3 regions of the Roseovarius conchicola genome follow, and region 1 is predicted to be linked to each of the others. Evidence: riboswitches for the same ligand, from Rfam matches in the RefSeq annotation. Region 1 holds a riboswitch; each other region holds the start of a gene.
The links. Region 1 has a riboswitch for thiamine pyrophosphate ahead of V6N02_RS00205 (ABC transporter substrate-binding protein). Riboswitches for the same ligand answer to the same signal wherever they lie in the genome.
Positions count from the first base shown of each region.

Region 1 (2,263 bases):
GGGGCAGCGAACAAATCATGTTCGCTCAGCCCTGCCTCGGCGCAGGTCTTGATATGCAGTGCGATTTCGCCATTGATCAACGCATCCACCGTGCCCGCGGCAAGGCGCATCTCCTCGACTGTGTCCGCCTTGGTGACCGCCAGCGCCCAGGCCCGCGCAAAATGGATCAGGAAGATGTAGTCCTGGACCAGATAGCGCATAAACGCTTCGCGCGGGAGTGTGCCATCGCCCAGCCCCCGCACAAAGTCATGCTGCGTGAAGGCAGACCACTGCGCACCTGCCGACGTGCGCCAATGAGAAAAGTCCCGACCATATTCCATCACTTCGCCCCGGGGTCGATCGCCAATTGCTCAAGGCCGCGTGTGCCTTCAACCAACCCGGCCTCGTTCAGGAAGGCTTCGAACCGCGCATAGCGCCCGGCATCCAGCGCGGCAGGACGCAGGGCAAAACGGGGCAGCGTGTCGTCCCAGGCCTTGGCGTTCAACGCGTCGTTCAGCTCGGCCGATGTGCCGGCGAAAAGCTCCCAGCTCTCGTGCGGATGATTGATGATGTATTGCGTGGCCAGCTCGGTGGCATGCAGGAAACGGTTGATCAGATCCATGTCCATCTCGGCAGGATTGGCGACATAGATCAGCTCATCATATGACGGCACACCTTCTTCCTCGACAAACATGCAGCGGCCCGGCACCCCTTCGATCTCCATCTGGTTCAGCTCGAAATTCCGGAACGCACCCAGGACCGCATCCACCTGGCCCGACATCAGCGAAGGTGACAGCGACCAGTTCACATTGACCAGTTCGATATCGTCCAGGGACAGGTCATGCTTGGCCAGAATAGCGACCAGCAGCGCCTCTTCCACACCCGCGACGGAGAACCCGATTTTCTTGCCCTTCAGGTCGGCGGGCGACTTTATCGGACCCTCCTCAAGCACCAACAGGCAGTTGAGCGGGCTGGCGACCAGCGTGCCCACCCGGATCAAGGGCAGCTCCTCAGCCACTTGTAGATGCAGTTGCGGTTGATAGGAAATCGCCAGATCGGCCTGCGCGGCGGCGACCATCTTGGGCGGATCAGACGGATCAGCCGGGGCAATCACCTCGACCTCAAGGCCCTGATCAGCAAAGTATCCCTTTTCCTGCGCGACAATAATCGGGCCGTGATTGGGGTTAACGAACCAGTCCAGAATGACGGTCATCTTGTCCTGCGCAAAGGCAGGCGTGGCCAGCAGAAAAGCGGCCAGAAGGGCGGCGAATTTCATGTTGTTTCTCCAGGGAAAAGGTTTGGTGAAATCCGTTGGCTCCTGACGCTGCAAAAGCACGCGCGGCGGCACAAAGAAAGCAGGGGGTGGCTCATTCCAGTCTTCCTTTCAACATCCCCTGAATCCGGTGGTGCGAAGGAAGAGCGAACGCAGGTTACGTCCCTTTGAAACTCCGTTCCCTCCGCCGGTACTGACCGGATCAGGTTCGATGGGTTGGTCATGGACCTCTCAGCGCCGACAAATCGGGGCACCCCAACGGATAAATCCGACCTAGCAGGGGGGTGACCAAAGGGCAAGGGGCACAAAAACTGCGGATAATTTTAGCTGTTGGCGCTTTGTTAAGGCGGGTTTGACAAGCTGCGCGGACAGTAAATGGAGGCAGGCAATGCATGGGCTGATCAATCGCGCGATTGAGCGATTCATCCGTGATACCTATGGGCGCGATATATGGTTGAAAATCGTCCAGTCGCTTGACCTTGGGCTGACCGAGTTTGAGGCGATGATGACCTATGACGAGGCGATCACACATCAGGTTCTGGACAGGGCCGCCGAGGTGTTGGAACGCCCTCGTCACGACTTACTGGAAGATATCGGCACCTATCTGGTTTCGCATCCCAACGTTGAGGCACTTCGCCGCCTGTTGCGCTTTGGGGGCATGACATTCGAAGAGTTCCTTCATTCGCTGGATGATCTGCCGGAACGTGCCCGGCTGGCCGTGTCAGATCTGCAATTGCCCCGGTTGGAACTGCGTGGCCATACCCGTGCCTCCTACAGCCTCGTGGTGCAGGCCGGGCAGAAGGATATCGGCGAGTTCGGTTACGTGATGATGGGGTTGTTGCGTACCATGGCCGATGACTATGGCGCGCTGGTTTATCTTGAGCACAAGGGCGGGCGGAACGGGACCGAGATCATCGCGGTGGAATTGCTGGAGACGGCGTTTGCAGATGGCCGCAATTTCAGCCTTGGGGCTGGGGTCGCGGGATGAGCAGGATGGACAAGATTGCAGCT
Region 1 covers NZ_JBGEHK010000001.1:44,624-46,886, forward strand. Annotated here, with positions in the region: gene tenA (thiaminase II) at 1-320, opposite strand, end outside; gene V6N02_RS00205 (ABC transporter substrate-binding protein) at 320-1,255, opposite strand; TPP riboswitch at 1,415-1,520, opposite strand; gene V6N02_RS00210 (heme NO-binding domain-containing protein) at 1,641-2,240, shown strand; gene V6N02_RS00215 (GGDEF domain-containing protein) at 2,246-2,263, shown strand, end outside.

Region 2 (2,263 bases), on a different contig from region 1:
GTGGATCGGGGTGGGTCGGGCTGACATGGTGGCCGAACCTAGCGATTACATCACCTTGGACATCGCAGGGCAGGCCATCCTGCTGCTGCGCGATAACGAAGGGATTTTACGCGCCTATGCCAATACCTGTCGCCACCGCGGCGCGCGGCTGGTGGATGGCGAAGGATCGTGTAAGGGCCTGCGCTGCCCGTTTCATTCGTGGTTCTACGCGCTGGACGGGCGGCTGGTTTCGGCCCCCGAAATGGAGGCCGCGCAGGGTTTTGACAAGGCCGAGAACGGGTTGATCACCTATCGCGCTGAAGAACGGCTGGGTTTTGCCTTCGTCTGCCTGAACGCCGATGCTCCCGACCTTGACACTCATCTGGGCGAGTTTGCGGGCTTGCATGCGGACTGGCCAATGGAGTCACTGGTCAGTGTCCGGCGTCGGGTGCTGGAGGTGGAGTGCAACTGGAAACTGTTTCTTGAGGTGTTCAACGAATACTACCACCTGCCTTTCGTGCATCCCGATTCCATCGACAGCGTTTATGCGCGGCCCAATCCGCCCGATCCAGTACAAGGCGGTTTTGCCACCCAGTTCGGGGCGACCGATGGGACGGGTGGTCTGTTGGAGGATCAGCAGGACAAGGCGCTGCCCGATATGCCGGGTCTGCAAGGGTGCGCAAAAACGGGCGCACGCTATACGTGGGTGTTCCCGAACATGGCCTTTGCTGCCAACACGGACGCGCTCTGGTGTTACGAGGCCTACCCGCTGGGTGGGGACCGCTGCCTTGTTGTGCAAACCTCGTGTTTCCCGCCCGAGACGGTTGACCTGCCAGAGTTTGCCGAGAAGTCGGCGGCGTATCTGGATCGCATGGATGCCGCCCTGGACGAAGACGTCCCCGCCCTGATCAACCAACAGCGTGGGATGGCCAGCCCTGACGCCCGGCAAGGCCGGTTTCAGCCCGAGTTGGAGCCAAATGTTGCCGCCTTTGCCCGCTGGTATGCTGCGATTGGCATCTGACGCTGCTTAGGGCTTGACGCCGCATGCCAGAGCAGTAGCTATACCCACACGACAGGGGCGTCTTGAAAAAGGCTGAGAAGTACCCTTTGAACCTGAACCGGATCATGCCGGCGGAGGAAGTCGTGGGCCTGTTTTGACGTTCGTGCCCGCCTTCTTTCGTTCGCAAGGAGGCACAACGATGCAAGACGCAGGACACTACCTTGAAAACATGCGGGCCACTGCCCCGCTGGTGCAGAACATCACCAATTACGTGGCGATGAACGTCATGGCCAATGTGATGCTGGCGGCGGGGGCCTCGCCCGCCATGGTGCACGCACGCGAGGAAGCGGCAGAGTTCGCCGGGATTGCCTCGGCGCTGAGTGTCAATATCGGCACGCTTGATCCCGATTGGGTCGCGGCTATGGAAGCGGCGGCGCGCGTGATGAATGACGCGGGCAAACCCTGGGTGCTGGACCCGGTTGCGGTCTTTGCCACCGGATTGCGGCGCGAGGCGGGTGCACGGCTGGTGGCGTTGAAACCCACCGTGATACGCGGCAATGCCTCGGAAATTCTGGCGTTGGCGGGGGCCGAGGCCGCAGGCCAGGGCGCGGATGCGGGTGACAGCGTGGCCAGCGCCGAGGCCGCCGCACGCACCCTGGCCGCGCAGACAGGCGGGGTTGTCGCTGTCACGGGTGCGGTGGATTACATCACAGATGGCAGCCGCGCCTATCGTGTGGAAAATGGCGATCCGATGATGCCCAAGATCACCGCGCTGGGATGTTCTTTGACCGGCCTTGTGGCGGCTTTCGCCGTTGGACAGCCGACGCTTGAGGCAACGACAGCCGCTTTGGCCTATTACGGTCTGGCGGGTGAACAGGCCGCGCAGAAATCTGATGGCCCCGGCACGTTGGCGATGCATCTTCTGGATGCGTTGCACGCAATGACACCCGAGGCGTTGACGGCCCGGTCGCGGATCACTGAGGCATGATGGGGCCGGTCTATTTCGTCACCGATCCGGGGGCCGACCTGCCCGTTGTCGGTCAGGCCCTTGCCGCGGCGCGTGGTGGGGCACGGCTGATCCAGCTGCGCGACAAATCGGCGAGCACACCCGAGTTGGCGGCGCAGGCACAGGAGCTGCAAACCGTTTTGGCACAGCATGACGCCAAGCTGATCATCAACGACCGGGTCGATGTGGCCATCACGATAGGCGCATACGGATTGCATATTGGTCAGAGCGATGGAGATCCGCGCGATATCCGCGCCCGCATTGGCCCGGATATGATG
Region 2 covers NZ_JBGEHK010000002.1:630,709-632,971, forward strand. Annotated here, with positions in the region: gene V6N02_RS08900 (aromatic ring-hydroxylating oxygenase subunit alpha) at 1-1,000, shown strand, start outside; TPP riboswitch at 1,044-1,136, shown strand; gene thiM (hydroxyethylthiazole kinase) at 1,179-1,967, shown strand; gene thiE (thiamine phosphate synthase) at 1,964-2,263, shown strand, end outside.
Region 2: it holds a riboswitch for thiamine pyrophosphate, as region 1 does, so the genes downstream of both, thiM (hydroxyethylthiazole kinase) here and V6N02_RS00205 (ABC transporter substrate-binding protein) in region 1, are expected to answer to the same signal.

Region 3 (2,263 bases), on a different contig from region 1:
TCGGCGGCAACAAACCCCCGCCCCGTTTCGGCGCGCAGGGCCACAGCGGCCAATGTCCCGACGATCAGCGCGGCCACCAAAGCCGCCGCGCCGATCCCGGGAATTGGGTTTACTGGCTGAGCGCGTCGAGCCATTCGGCCAGCGCTTCGTCCCGTGCCGCAGCTGCTTCACTCGGCGTCAACAGAAGGGATGTCTCAGGGGTGTGCAGCGTGTCGAAGCCGTCAGGCAAACCTGCCGCCGGGGTCACAGCAGGATACATCCAGTTGGTGGTCGGGATGATCTGTTGGAAAGGTTCGGTGACCATGAAGGCCAAAAACGCGTCGGCAAGGTCGGGCACATCCGAGCCTGCCAGTTTCGCGGCCACCTCGACCTGCATGTAATGACCTTCGTCAAAGGCGGCGGCAGCTTTGCTGGCATCTTCCTCGGCGATCAGGTGATAGGCGGGTGATGTTGTGTAGCTGAGGACCATGTCAGCCTCGCCCTCAAGGAAAAGGCCATAAGCCTCGGACCAGCCTTTGGTCACGGTCACGATATTGTCGGACAACTCGGCCCAGATGGCCGGCGCTTCGTCGCCATAGGCCGCCTTGACCCACAACAGCAATCCAAGCCCCGGCGTTGACGAGCGTGGGTCCTGGATTAGGATTTTGGTGTCACTTGCCGCCAGATCGCGAAAGTTCGAAGGGACAGCGGCATCGGCGTTGTGAATAAACGCGAAATAGCCCCAGTCGAAAGGAACGAATGTGTCGTCATTCCAGTCGACCGGCATGGTATACTCGGCGCTGACGGAATGCGGTGCGAACAGCCCTGTGTCCTTGGCCGCCTCTATCAGGTTGGTGTCCAGACCCAACACAACATCGGCATCCGAATTCTCACCCTCAAGGCGGATGCGCGACAACAGGGCCGCGCCATCCTCGATGCCGACAAGCTTCAGATCACACTCGCAGATCGCCTCAAAGGCCTCTTCCACTTGCGGGCCGGGACCCCAGTCCGCGACAAAACTATCATAAGTGTAAACGGTCAGTTCTGGCACATCGGCAGCAGTCGCAGATGTGGCACTCAGAATTCCCGCAGCAATCAGTAGACGTTTCATATCATCCTCCATTGCGGCGAGAGGGTAAGGACGATGAGAAACTCTACCCTTCCCTCCGCCGGTTCTAGCCGGTTCAGGTTCAACGGGTTCGCAAAAGAAGCATCTCAGCGCCGATGACGACGCACCCCGAGGTAGGTTCCAGCTAGCGGGATTTAAGCCTCGCTTCAACCACAATCTGATGCGTCAAAACAGCGTCAGAGATCGCATCATGCCAGCATGCTCTCGTCCAATGAGGGTGTCAGTGGATACGGACACTGCTTTGTCCTTCCGGACATGAAGGGCGCATCCATGCGGGCGGGCCGGCACGTCTGTATAAGTCGGGTTTGCGATGCTGCTGGACGAATCGTTGCGCCTTTTACCGGGAACGCGATCACCACTGCGGTGCCGGTCATCCGCGCCCCGAACTGGCCCCTCGTGGGATGCGTGGCGCTGTTGTGGGCGATTGCAATGGTGGCCAATGTGATCGACGCATTTGCCGTGCCCTCTCTCTATGCCTTCACGCCGGTTTTCAGGGAGTGCTGAAGGGATCACCTAAACCCCGGCATCTGAAGCCCGGCAAACACTGAATGACTTTGCTCGCGCTTTCCACCGGGTTCCAGGATCGGAAAGTGTCGCGTTACATGACCAGGCAGTGCTAGAACTCAACGCCTTGTTGTGCCTTGATCCCATCGCGAAACGGATGCTTGAGCGACTTTATCTCGCTCACCAGATCGGCAATTTCGATAAGCTCGGGCTTGGCGTTGCGCCCGGTCAGCACCACATGAGTCATCTCGGGTTTCTTATCGCGCAGAAAGCGCACGATCTCATCGATATCCAGGTAGTCATAACGCAATGCGATGTTGATCTCATCCAGCAGCACCATACGCACGGTGTCGTCCAGAATCAGAGACTTGGCCTTTTCCCACCCCGCCTCGGCTGCGGCAATGTCGCGGGACTTGTTCTGGGTTTCCCAAGTGAACCCTTCGCCCATGGCATGAAACTGACACAGATGCGCAAAGTGATCTTCGAGAATCATGCGCTCTCCGGTCTGCCAACTTCCCTTGATGAATTGCACGACAGCACAGGGCATGTCATGGGCGATGCACCTGAGAATCATGCCGAAACCGGCGCTGCTTTTGCCCTTGCCCGGGCCGGTGTGGACGATGATCAACCCCTTCTCATCCGTCGTACGGG
Region 3 covers NZ_JBGEHK010000003.1:388,864-391,126, forward strand. Annotated here, with positions in the region: gene V6N02_RS11125 (thiamine/thiamine pyrophosphate ABC transporter permease ThiP) at 1-134, opposite strand, end outside; gene thiB (thiamine ABC transporter substrate binding subunit) at 110-1,090, opposite strand; TPP riboswitch at 1,123-1,229, opposite strand; gene V6N02_RS11135 (hypothetical protein) at 1,307-1,612, shown strand; gene cobO (cob(I)yrinic acid a,c-diamide adenosyltransferase) at 1,725-2,263, opposite strand, start outside.
Region 3: it holds a riboswitch for thiamine pyrophosphate, as region 1 does, so the genes downstream of both, thiB (thiamine ABC transporter substrate binding subunit) here and V6N02_RS00205 (ABC transporter substrate-binding protein) in region 1, are expected to answer to the same signal.